One region of the Bacillus rugosus genome, then DNA from elsewhere that is predicted to be linked to it. Evidence: predicted binding sites of a transcription regulator. Region 1 holds the regulator's gene; each other region holds the start of a gene.
The links. The regulator Rex, encoded in region 1, represses fermentation and respiration genes when NADH is low (regulators of the CRP and FNR family bind a similar motif). The targets are predictions, from matches to a motif close to TTGTGAAATATTTCACAA.
Positions count from the first base shown of each region.

Region 2: the regulator Rex is predicted to act here: its motif matches at 1,221-1,238, upstream of M0696_RS18960 (nitrate reductase subunit alpha).
Region 3: the regulator Rex is predicted to act here: its motif matches at 1,726-1,743, upstream of M0696_RS19320 (formate/nitrite transporter family protein).
Region 4: the regulator Rex is predicted to act here: its motif matches at 1,811-1,828, upstream of M0696_RS06715 (DUF1641 domain-containing protein).

Region 1 covers NZ_CP096590.1:636,463-639,610, forward strand. Annotated here, with positions in the region: gene M0696_RS03355 (ABC-F family ATP-binding cassette domain-containing protein) at 1-563, opposite strand, end outside; gene moaC (cyclic pyranopterin monophosphate synthase MoaC) at 689-1,201, shown strand; gene M0696_RS03365 (redox-sensing transcriptional repressor Rex) at 1,198-1,845, shown strand; gene tatAY (sec-independent protein translocase protein TatAY) at 1,867-2,040, shown strand; gene tatC (twin-arginine translocase subunit TatC) at 2,047-2,814, shown strand; gene M0696_RS03380 (YdiK family protein) at 2,849-3,040, opposite strand; gene M0696_RS03385 (CPBP family intramembrane glutamic endopeptidase) at 3,037-3,148, opposite strand, start outside.
Region 2 covers NZ_CP096590.1:3,739,889-3,743,036, reverse strand. Annotated here, with positions in the region: gene M0696_RS18970 (YwiC-like family protein) at 1-463, opposite strand, end outside; gene arfM (cyclic nucleotide-binding domain-containing protein) at 607-1,083, shown strand; gene M0696_RS18960 (nitrate reductase subunit alpha) at 1,304-3,148, shown strand, end outside.
Region 3 covers NZ_CP096590.1:3,808,844-3,811,991, forward strand. Annotated here, with positions in the region: gene sacA (sucrose-6-phosphate hydrolase) at 1-108, opposite strand, end outside; gene scrA (PTS system sucrose transporter subunit IIBC) at 105-1,490, opposite strand; gene M0696_RS19320 (formate/nitrite transporter family protein) at 1,791-2,561, shown strand; gene sacT (sac operon transcriptional antiterminator SacT) at 2,601-3,148, opposite strand, start outside.
Region 4 covers NZ_CP096590.1:1,318,580-1,321,727, forward strand. Annotated here, with positions in the region: gene M0696_RS06705 (DMT family transporter) at 1-902, opposite strand, end outside; gene M0696_RS06710 (cupin domain-containing protein) at 1,034-1,564, shown strand; gene M0696_RS06715 (DUF1641 domain-containing protein) at 1,923-2,345, shown strand; gene M0696_RS06720 (NAD(P)/FAD-dependent oxidoreductase) at 2,385-3,148, shown strand, end outside.

The DNA of each region.
Region 1 (3,148 bases):
TCATCGAGAATGAGCAAATCAGGCTGTGTTAACAGAAGCTTACCAAGGGCAAGCCTTGTTTTCTGCCCCCCGCTGAGGCTTTGCACCTGTGTTGAATCGTCAAAATGGCTGAAGCCGAGTCCGTGAAGCACAGATCTGACATCCGCTTCATATTGATAGCCGCCTTTATCTTTGAATTCCTGCTGAAGCCGGTCATAGGTTTTCATGATGCTTTCCAATTCACCGGGATCAGCTGCCGCCATTTTTTCTTCGATAGCCCGCATTTCCTTTTCCATTTCTTTTAAGTGGTCAAAAACAGTCAGCAGCTCTTCTTTTATGGTAAGCTTAGAATCCAAGCCCGTATGCTGGGCAAGATATCCCATTGTAATATCTTTCGGTTTAATAACTTCGCCCTTTTCATACGAAAGCTGGCCTGCGATAATTTTAAGCAGCGTGGATTTTCCCGCGCCATTTCTTCCAACAATGGCGATGCGATCACGATTTCTGACTTCCAGCTTTATATTGTTTAAAATAGTATCAGCACCAAATGATTTGGACAGCTGATTAACTTGTAAGATCATCATATTATTTCACCTCTGCTATAATAAGTTAAGTGTAGCTTATGAACCAGAAGTCAGCAAACAATACATTGGCCGAATAAGACATAGAGAAGAAAATAGTGTATGATCTGTTTAAGGAGAGTTTTAATATGAATGGATTTTCTCATTTTAATGAACAGGGCAGAGCCCAGATGGTAGACATCAGCGAAAAATCTTCGTCTGTCCGTACTGCGGCGGCCGTTTCAAGCGTACACATGAAGAATGAAGTGTACGAGAAAATACAAAGTCATGATATCGGCAAAGGAGATGTACTGGCTGTTGCGCAGGTTGCAGGCATTATGGCCGCAAAGCAAACGTCGAATATCATTCCGATGTGCCATCCGCTTTCACTGAGCGGGGTAGATATATCGTTTGACTGGAAAATAAAAGAAGCAGAAGTTATACTTCATATAAAAGCACAGGTCAAAACGAAAGGGAGTACAGGTGTGGAAATGGAAGCGCTCACTTCTGCATCGGTGTGTGCTCTTACCGTTTACGATATGTGCAAGGCCCTTGATAAGGGGATGGTCATCGGCCCTACTTTCTTGCTGGAGAAGACAGGCGGGAAAAACGGTGACTTTAAAAGAGAACTATCCGAGTATAATTTGGAGGACCAAAAATGAATAAGGATCAATCAAAAATTCCGCAGGCGACGGCAAAACGGCTGCCGCTTTACTATCGCTTTTTAAAGAATCTGCATGCGTCAGGAAAACAGCGTGTCTCATCCGCTGAACTCAGTGATGCCGTAAAGGTTGATTCTGCCACGATTCGCAGGGATTTTTCCTATTTTGGAGCTCTTGGCAAAAAAGGATATGGATATAATGTCGATTATTTACTGTCATTTTTCCGAAAAACGCTTGATCAGGATGAGATGACAGACGTTATCTTGATTGGTGTCGGGAACTTGGGAACGGCATTTCTTCACTATAATTTCACAAAAAATAATAACACAAAAATTTCTATGGCTTTTGATATAAATGAGAGTAAAATAGGAACTGAGGTAGGCGGCGTGCCTGTCTATAACCTTGATGACCTAGAACAACACGTAAAAAATGAATCAGTTGCCATTCTTACAGTGCCAGCAGTTGCCGCTCAATCCATTACAGACAGATTGGTCGCGTTAGGAATCAAGGGAATTCTTAATTTTACGCCGGCCCGTTTGAATGTGCCGGAACACATTCGAATTCATCATATAGATTTAGCTGTAGAGCTTCAGTCACTGGTTTATTTCTTGAAGCATTATTCAGTTTTAGAGGAAATCGAATAGAGGGAAAGGAGGAGCCCACATATGCCGATCGGTCCTGGAAGCCTTGCTGTTATCGCAATCGTTGCTCTGATCATCTTCGGTCCCAAAAAGCTGCCTGAGTTGGGGAAAGCTGCGGGAGACACACTTCGTGAATTCAAAAATGCTACTAAAGGATTAACGAGTGATGACGAGGAAAAAAAGAAAGAAGATCAGTAAGTTAGGATGACACGAATGAAAGTGAATCAAATGTCGCTGCTGGAGCATATTGCTGAGCTTCGAAAACGATTGCTGGTTGTGGCGCTGGCATTTGTCGTTTTCTTTATCGCAGGATTTTTTTTAGCGAAGCCTATGATTGTTTATCTGCAAAAAACGGATGAAGCGAAGGAGCTTACGCTTAATGCGTTTAATCTGACAGACCCGCTTTTCGTGTTTATGCAGTTTGCGTTTATCATCGGGATTGTCCTGACCTCACCGATTATTCTTTATCAGATTTGGGCTTTTGTGAGCCCAGGTCTCTATGAGAAAGAGCGCAAAGTAACGCTCAGCTACATTCCGATCTCTATATTGCTTTTTTTAGCGGGCTTATCTTTTTCATATTATATTTTATTTCCTTTTGTTGTTGATTTTATGAAGCGGATCTCTCAGGACTTGAATGTCAATCAGGTAATTGGAATTAATGAGTATTTTCATTTTCTTCTGCAGCTGACGATTCCGTTTGGACTGTTGTTCCAAATGCCAGTCATCCTCATGTTTTTGACCAGGCTTGGAATTGTGACACCGATGTTCTTAGCGAAAATCAGAAAGTATGCGTATTTTACACTGCTGGTAATCGCTGCCCTGATTACTCCGCCTGAGCTTTTGTCTCATATGATGGTCACTGTTCCGCTGTTGATTTTATATGAAATCAGTATACTTATATCGAAGGCCGCCTATCGGAAAGCGCAGAAAAGCAGTGCTGCCGATCAGGACGTGTCTTCCGGGCAATCATAAAAAATCCATTTCTCATGAGAGAAATGGATTTTCTTTATTTCTGGTTCTTTTTGATTTTAAATGAAAAGGCGAACATCTTAAAAGAAATGCTGATGTTGTAAGCGGCGAACACCATCAGCAGGATGGAGTAAAATGACCACATGCTGCCTGGCGAGCTTGCGGCAAGATAAGTAAAGATGCACCCTACGGCAAAATAGATCATTCCCCAAACTACCGGGTTTCTCATAAAAATAATCCTCCAATAATCAATTGCATTTGTGTGCTCTGCTGTTCAAGGTACTTCTGAACAGGCTCAAGCTGCATGATGACGACAAATGTATTCATCATGACATGG
Region 2 (3,148 bases), 1.0 Mb from region 1:
TCCCGATAAAAAATAAAGCAGATTGTAAGAATATAAACCAAGCCCAGCCGTCGAGCGTTCCTGTCCCCAGCCAGCAGCTCGCAAGCCCGCCTGAACAAAAGAACAAGACACCCGCAATATCATTCACTAATGCTCGTTCGTTTTTTCGGCGGGCAAAATACATATGGATGAGAAACAGCGGCAATAAAGAAACGCTAACCCAGATGAACGGCGGCTTATGAAAGACAGAAATAATTAGAAAGCAGCAGGCCGGAACACCGTAATAATATACCCACTTTTGATAGGGTTTGATCTGTTTCTTTTTCAAGGCGAGCGTGATGGGATAAACCGCCAAGTAAAGGAAAAGCCATCCTAGGAAGAGCGGAATATGCCAGAGAACGGGACCGCCCTTGACGATGCCGAGTAAAAATGGAGTCAGCAGCATCGCCCATGCGCCGTGCTGCTTCGGAATCAGCGCCTTCATCGAACTCCTCCTTTTTTATTTTATTATAAATGCGTTCATCCTCCTGATAAGTGACATTCATCATACAGGCTGTGAAATACATCACTGCTGTACAGGCTCATTCGAGCTACACTAAAGCTATCCTTAGCACAGGAGGCTTTCCTATGAATCAGTGTGACTATTTATTATTTCTGAAACAACTCCCTATGTTTAATGAAGTGCCTCTATCCATTGTCGAAACCTTGCTGAAAAACGGGACGTTTATCCGCGGCTCATCTGATCAGTCTCCAACCTTTCTACATTCTCAATCCGTTTATATTGTATTAAAAGGCAGTGTCCGTTTTATAGACAGCAGGCTCCCTGAAGGATCGAAAACCGTTGCACTGTGGGAAAAAGGCGATGTGTTTCCGATTGATGAAAAAGGCGGGCTGTATTTATCGCCATTTATCGCAGTCAATGCCACTTCAGACATTCTGATTCTCAATATTCCTTATTACATATTTAAGAAAATGATGTCTTACAATGCGCAGCTGCAAATGAATTTTTTGGCCATGCTTCAGCAAAATGTCTTTTGTTCCTATCAATTATTTTTGCGTTATCTGCATACATCACAAGATGAAAATGCCGAGTCCGGTTCTTAAATAGAGCCGGTTTTTTTGATCTTTGAATGAAAGGCGGCTAATGACTCAGGCGTCCTGCCTGAACGCCTTCATTCATCACATCCCTGTGAAAGTCCTTCCTTCTCCTTTCTGTGAACATTTTGTGAAAAAAGCAGAGTGTGTGACATAGTTCACAAGGAAATGCGCTGTCTCTGTTTATAGTGGAACTTAGCATCATCTGACTCGGAAGGAGTGAACTCTCATGAAGAAAAAGAAAATGAGTCCGTTGTTTAGGAGATTGAATTATTTCTCTCCTATCGAACACCATTCAAATAAACATAGCCAAACCAGCCGCGAAGATCGCGATTGGGAGAATGTATACAGAAACAGATGGCAGTACGACAAAGTCGTTCGCTCCACCCACGGCGTCAACTGCACAGGGTCATGCAGCTGGAATATTTATGTGAAAAACGGAATTGTCACGTGGGAAGGACAAAACTTGAATTATCCATCAACAGGCCCGGATATGCCTGATTTCGAACCGAGAGGCTGTCCGCGGGGAGCCAGTTTTTCATGGTATATCTACAGCCCGCTCCGTGTGAAATACCCATACGTGCGCGGTGTGCTGATCAATTTGTGGCGGGAAGCACTGCAGGCCCACCAAAATCCATTGGATGCTTGGAAATCAATCGTTGAAAATCCTGAAAAAGCGAAGTCCTATAAACAGGCAAGAGGGAAAGGCGGTTTTGTGCGTGCTGAATGGCCGGAGGTGCTGAAGCTGATTTCAGCCTCTCTGCTCTATACAGTTATGAAGTACGGGCCTGACCGGAACGTCGGTTTTTCTCCGATTCCGGCTATGTCAATGATCAGCCATGCATCAGGCTCACGGTTTATGTCGTTAATCGGCGGCCCTATGCTTAGTTTTTATGACTGGTATGCGGACCTTCCTCCGGCATCCCCGCAAATTTGGGGTGACCAGACGGACGTTCCGGAAAGCAGTGATTGGTACAATTCAGGCTATATCATCACATGGGGTTCCAACGTTCCGTTAACGAGAACGCCTGACGCGCATTTTTTGGCGGAGGCCCGTTATAAAGGCGCTAAGGTTATTTCGATCAGCCCGGATTTTGCAGAATCCTCAAAGTTTGCGGATGACTGGCTGAGTATCCGCCAAGGGACTGACGGGGCGCTTGCGATGGCCATGGGTCACGTCATTTTGCAGGAATATTACGTGAACCAAGCGACGGAACGTTTCATTGAGTACGCAAAGCAATACACGGATTTTCCGTTCTTCGTCACACTCTCAAAAGAAAATGGCATCTACACAGCGGGACGTTTTTTGCATGCGAAGGACATCGGACGGCAGACAAAGCATGATCAGTGGAAGCCTGCTGTCTGGGATGAGCAGACAAGCACATTTGCCATACCGCAAGGGACAATGGGCTCCCGCTGGGACGGGAAGCAGAAATGGAACCTGCACATGATCGATGAAGAAACCGGAGAACCGATTGAACCCCGTCTCTCTGTGCTGGGGATAGAGGACGAAATTGGCACGGTGCGCATCCCGTATTTTTCAAATGACGGAAACAAAGTGCTTGAGCGGGATCTTCCTATAAAAAAACTGAACCTGAACGGCGAAGAGGTATGTGTCACGACCGTGTTTGACTTGATACTGGCCAACTACGGCGTGAACCGGGGCATCGGCGAACAATCAGCTGTCTCTTATGATGATCCTGAGCCGTTCACGCCTGCCTGGCAGGAACAGATGACAGGAATCAAAAAAGAAGCCGTCATAAAGGTAGCCAGAGAGTTTGCCCAAAATGCGATCGATACAGACGGCCGATCCATGATTATCGTAGGGGCAGGGATCAACCACTGGTTCAACTCCGACACGATCTACCGGGCAGTGTTAAATCTTGTATTACTGGTAGGCGCCCAAGGCGTAAACGGCGGGGGCTGGGCCCATTATGTGGGGCAGGAAAAGCTCCGTCCTGCTGAAGGGTGGCAGACGATTGCAAATGCAAAGGACTGGGAGGGCGTGCCCAAGCTGCAAAACGGCACCTCATTTTTCTACTTTGCGACAGACCAGTGGCGTTACGAGGACCAG
Region 3 (3,148 bases), 970 kb from region 1:
CGGCATGATGTGAAAATGCTGGCGATGCGGATCACTGTCAGCGATAGGCTCTTTTTTCTCCACTTCTTCATAAGCCCGGCGGCGAAGCTCGTGATCATATGCTGTCATTTTTTTCTCCCCTCATCCTCATTAATCTTCATGATAAACGCTGCAATGAACGCTGACACTGCCGCAATGGCCATCCCAATCAGATAGTTGATCAAGTTGCCCATGCCAAACGGCGCAGCAATGGCGATCATTGGAATACCCGTTAACCCATAAGCGTTTGCAGCAACATGAGTAAAGACGACATATGCACCGCCCAATGCGCCTCCGATCATCGCGGCGATAAACGGTTTTCGGTAGCGAAGGTTAACTCCGAATATGACGGGCTCAGTAATGCCGAGAAAAGCGGAAAATGCAGCCGGAAGCGCGATTTCTTTTGTCTTTGCCTTTTTCGCCATAAAGAAGACGGCAAGGCCTGCCCCGCCCTGTGCGACATTCGCCATTGACCAGATCGGCAGCAAATAGTTTTTGCCTATATCTGCAATAAGCCCTGCCTCAATCGCATGGAAGCTGTGATGAACGCCTGTCAGCACGATAAGTGAATACGTGCCACCGAAAATCAGACCCGCAACAAAACCGGCATGGTCATATACATAAGTTAAAGCAACCGTAATCCCGGAGCCAAGCGCTCTTCCCAGAGGGCCAATCGCAATAAAAGCAACAAACCCGGTGACAATTACAGTAACAAAAGGTGTAACAAGCAAATCTACCGCATGCGGAACCACTTTTCTTGTCCATTTCTCTACCTTGCTCATTACATAAACCGCCAGCAGAACAGGGATGACAGTTCCCTGATAGCCTAGAAGCGCAATATCAAATCCGAAAAGATGCATATAATCAGGTGTCGCTTCAGCCAAACCCCATGGATTCAAAAGGTTTGGATGAATCATGATTCCCCCGATGACCGCTCCCAAGTACGGGTTGCTGCCAAATTCTTTTGAAGCGCTTACTCCGATTAGAATCGGCAAGAAAATGAATGCTGCACTTGAAAACATATCAAGCAGCTGAAAAACTGCAGAATCCTTGCTCATCCAATGAAACGCATTGATCATACCCAGCAATCCCATTAATAGGCCGCTGGCTACAATAGCCGGGATAATTGGGACAAAAATATTAGAAAGCGTTTTCGCAAATCTAGCAGCGGGATTCAGCTTTTCTTTTGCCGCATCCTGATGATTTACGTGTTCCTCACGCTCAATATCAGCTTCTTTAGAAAAAGCATCGAATACTTTATTCACAAGGCCCGTTCCGAAAATGATCTGGTACTGGCCAGAGCTGCTGAAAGCGCCTTTGACGCCATCAAGCTCTTCTACTTGTGCTTGATCTATCTTTGATTCATCTTTAATCACTAAACGCAGTCTTGTTGCACAATGAGCCGCACTGATAATATTTTCCTTCCCACCGAGAAGCTCAATGAGGCGTATTGCAGTCTCTTTGTAATCCATTTGTTTCTCCCCCTTTTATTTAAACAAAAAAGACCTAAAATTCGCCAACGAATAAAGGACACAGCGATCCTTTTTCATTTACGCAAATTTTAGGTCTTGCCTGCTTTACCAGTCACAATCCCGCTTATTTAGATTGAGAATACGCTTTCATCATAAATCATGATAGCGTTTTCGTCAACTGTTTTTTAGTTAAATAGTTTGATAAAACATATAGACATAAATTCGTAAAAATTAATTGTGAATTATTTCACAATATCATGCTATACTATGCTCAACCATAAAAGAAAGCAGGAAAAGACAATGGAAGCTCAAGCATTGCAAAAGGTTGAACAGTACGCTTTGAAAAAACAAAACATATTTGTTTCTAGCAAAATCCGTTATGTGCTCAGATCCATTTTAGCCAGCATGTTTATCGGTTTCGGCATTACAGCCGCAAGTAAAACAGGCAGCTATTTCTCCATGGCGGATTCTCCGTTTGCCTTTCCGGCAGCCGCTGTCACATTCGGGGCCGCAATACTGCTGATTGCTTACGGGGGCGGGGATTTATTTACCGGCAACACCTTTTATTTCACTTATACCGCGCTCCGAAAAAAAATCCGCTGGCGCGATACCCTGTACCTGTGGATGTTTAGCTATGCCGGCAATTTGATCGGCGCCATTCTATTTGCCATTCTGATCAGCGCGACAGGACTTTTTGAGGAGGCTTCTATTCATTCCTTTTTGATTCATCTGGCAGAGCACAAAATGGAGCCGCCCGCTTCTGAGCTGTTTTTCAGAGGAATGCTTTGCAATTGGCTTGTGTGCCTCGCCTTTTTTATTCCGATGTCTCTCAAAGACGAAGGAGCAAAGCTGTTTGCCATGATGCTTTTCGTTTTCTGTTTCTTTATTTCCGGTTTTGAGCACAGCATTGCCAATATGTGCACATTCGCCATCTCCCTTTTGATCGAGCACCCTGATACGTTGACACTGATGGGGGCAGTCAGAAACTTAATTCCTGTGACGCTCGGCAATCTGACCGCGGGAATGGTAATGATGGGCTGGATGTACTACACGCTCAATCCCGATAAATAAAAAAAACTTCCAGAGATCACTCCCTGCAAGTCAATGCGGTTATTCCGAGAGATCTTGAAGACGCTGGACATGCAGCGTGATATAGCCGGCCTCGGACTCCGGCAAATGTAATTGATATTCATTTTTCAAAAACTCCGCCAGCTCCAGCGCACATTGATAGGCAAATGAATACTTTTTTTGGATGAAATAAAGCATCTCCTCGTCCATACGATGGAGCGCTTCATTTGATTCCAACCGGCTGACCGCGTATCGCAAATGCGTGACAAGGCGTTGATAGGAAATGCTGTTTTCATCCACCTTTCGATTAAAGTATTGTTCTATTTTCTCTATCATTTCTTTGATCATGGTCGTATGCTTCAGCGCTGAATACATGCTCTCCGCATCCATCTTCGCCGTATGGATGTGAAGGGCAATATAACCAGCTTCATCTTCAGGCAGAGACACACCCAATGTCTCTTTTACATGTCCGATCGCCCACAGGCCAATCTCATATTCCTTTTTATAAAGCGCCTTGATCTCATGCAGCAATTTATTCTGCACAAGCAGCCCATTTTGAATCCTTTCGATCGCAAAGGATAAATGGTCAG
Region 4 (3,148 bases), 680 kb from region 1:
CCCGCTATAATAATGAATAATCCGGCAAATGATAAAAGGGATGGGAAAACGTCTGACAGCAGAACAATTTCACCAAGCAGCGCGAAAATCACTTCACCTGCTTGAGTTGCTTCAACAGCTGCAAGTTTTTGCGGATTGTCTCTTACCATATCAGTGGCCCAGAAAAATAAAACAGTCGCAATGACGCCTGAGCTGACGGCCACGATAAAGGATTGAACGGTTTGTCCCGCTGTCGGAAGCCCGTCTGACCACCAGCCGTAAGCTGCTGCTATAAGCCAGAAAGGAAGGCTTGCCAGGGTCATTCCCAGCACACGCTGAAATGTATCTAGCCGGCCGCCATATTCTTCGAGCATTCTCCGGTTTCCTAGCGGATAGGCAAAAGCCGCAATGACAACCGGCAGGACACTGAAAAGCAGCATCTTCCCAGAAAGCGATTCTGCATGCTGAAGCTGTATCAGTGCAGCTCCGATCAGGATGATCACGGAAGTGCCAAGTGAAACAAGAGGAATCTTTTGCCGAACGAGCTGCGGCCCGCCCGGCATGTCTTTTTTGACATAGAAAAATGGAGATAACAGAACACCGGCTACAATTGTGATTTGCCAGGTCCCGGCTACAAGCCAACCTGGACCGTATGCAGCTGCAAATGTGATCGGCGCGTAAAAAAGCACGAAGCCGACAAAACTCCATTTGATCCAAAAAAACGGCTTTTTCCTCATTTCTTGTAAGAGAGGTGCGAATGTCCCTCTCATAATGACTATCAAACATAAAAACGGAACCATATAAATAAAGCGCAGCGAAGAGCTCCAAAGCCAGCTGCCTCCGGATAATTCCATCGCTCTGTTTAAAATAAAGGTAACGGCGAAAAAGAGTGAAGCCAATATTCCGATAACGATTGCTTTCATGATATCCCTCATTCTGGCATTATTTTTTTATACTATACTATTCGATATCGCACAGATCAATGGAGTCGTGAGAAAATAAGCATGTTTTGCGAACCGGTATGTGTGGAAGACAAAAAATGGAGGTGAGATTGTTGGAAGCAAAGACACAGACGTTCTTCTTTCAGGATGACGGCAGGATTCCCAATCACCCTGATTTTCCGCTCGTTGTGTATCAAAACGCGATCAGGGAAACCGGTCAGGCAGAGCGGATCGTCAATCGGCATGGCTGGTCAAACAGCTGGTCGGGGAGTGTTTTTCCATACCATCATTATCACAGCAATACGCATGAAGTCCTGATTGCAGTTCAGGGAGAGGCTGTGATTCAGTTTGGGGGAGAAAAAGGGGCTGCTATTCCTTTCAAAACAGGCGATGCAGTCGTGATTCCAGCCGGAGTCGGCCATAAAAAGCTAAGCGCAAGCGCCGATTTTACTGTCATTGGCGCTTATCCGGGAGGCGTTCAGTATGATATGAAGACCGGAGAGCCGAAAGAACGGGAGGAAGCCATGAAACGGATCAAGCAGGTATCATTGCCGGCGAATGACCCGATCACAGGAAAAAGAGCTCCTCTTTTGGAAATATGGGTAAAGGGAAGGGGAGAAATTTGTCGGATTGTCAATAACTAGTGCCGCAAAAATGTTATGACACGGGCGCCATATAAATTAATTTCATAATCGAAGCAATTCACGTTCAAATTTTGTTCAAAAAGTGTTATCATATAGAAGGTAATCGAATTGGAGTTTTTTGTGTTTGCTATTTTCAGAGAGAGTAAAGGATTTTTGACTTATTCAATTGTTTATTTTTGAGATAAAAATAATACTGAATATGGCAAGATGAAAAACTGGGTAGTAAACATTTATTTTTGTAAATGATTGTGCATGAATTCACAATCCTTATTCTTATGCCTTCAAGCATGAGACCAGGGAGAGGCACTACCCTTTCCAAAAAAATCTGCAAACTGCTTATAGTAAAGGAGAATTGGATATGCCAGAAACAATCGATCAAACAAATGCGTCTGTCAGCCAAAGCCAGCAAGATCTTATTGATCAGCTGTTAAAGCCAGAAGTTCAAGAATCACTGACCGTTTTAGTTGACCAGCTTCCGAAGCTGACTGAGTTAGTGAATATTTTAACGAAGTCTTATGACTTCGCCCAATCTGTAGCAACTGACGAAGTGTTAAAAAGCGACACTGTCGGTGCGATCACTGAAATTCTTGAACCTGTAAAAGAAACAGCGAAAGAAGTAGCTGCGACTGCAATCGAAGCGAAAGACCGTGCGGATGCAAGCAACGAAACGATTGGTCTTTTCGGCCTGTTGCGCATGCTGAAAGATCCTCAAGCTCAAAAGCTGTTCCGTTTTGCTAACAGCTACCTTGAAGTCATGAACGAACGCGAAAACCAAAAATAATCTCAGATTCAAATTGATATAAAGGACGGAGGATATACGATGTCAAAACATATTGTCATTCTAGGCGCTGGTTATGGCGGAGTTCTTTCTGCTCTAACAGTTCGCAAACATTACACTAAAGAACAAGCACGCGTGACAGTGGTAAACAAATACCCAACTCACCAAATCATTACGGAATTACACCGCCTTGCAGCAGGCAACGTGTCTGAAAAAGCGGTTGCAATGCCATTAGAAAAACTTTTCAAAGGCAAAGACATTGATCTTAAAATCGCGGAAGTAAGCTCTTTCTCAGTTGATAAAAAAGAAGTTGCGCTTGCTGACGGTTCTACATTAACTTATGATGCGCTTGTTGTAGGTCTTGGTTCTGTAACAGCTTACTTCGGCATTCCAGGTCTTCAAGAAAACAGCATGGTATTGAAATCTGCTGCCGATGCGAACAAAGTCTTCCAACATGTTGAAGATCGTGTGCGCGAGTACTCTCAAACGAAAAACGAAGCTGATGCAACAATCCTTATCGGCGGAGGCGGCTTAACAGGCGTTGAGCTTGTCGGTGAGCTTGCTGACATCATGCCGAACCTTGCGAAAAAATACGGCGTAGACCATAAAGAAATTAAATTGAAACTTGTCGAAGCAGGTCCGAAAATCCTTCCTGTTCTTCCGGATGATCTGATCGAACGTGCGACTGCAAGCCTTGAAAAACGCGGTGTTGAGTTCTTAACAGGTCTTCCTGTTACAAATGTAGAAGGAAACGTGATTGATCTGAAAGACGGATCTAAAGTTGTTGCCAATACATTTGTTTGGAC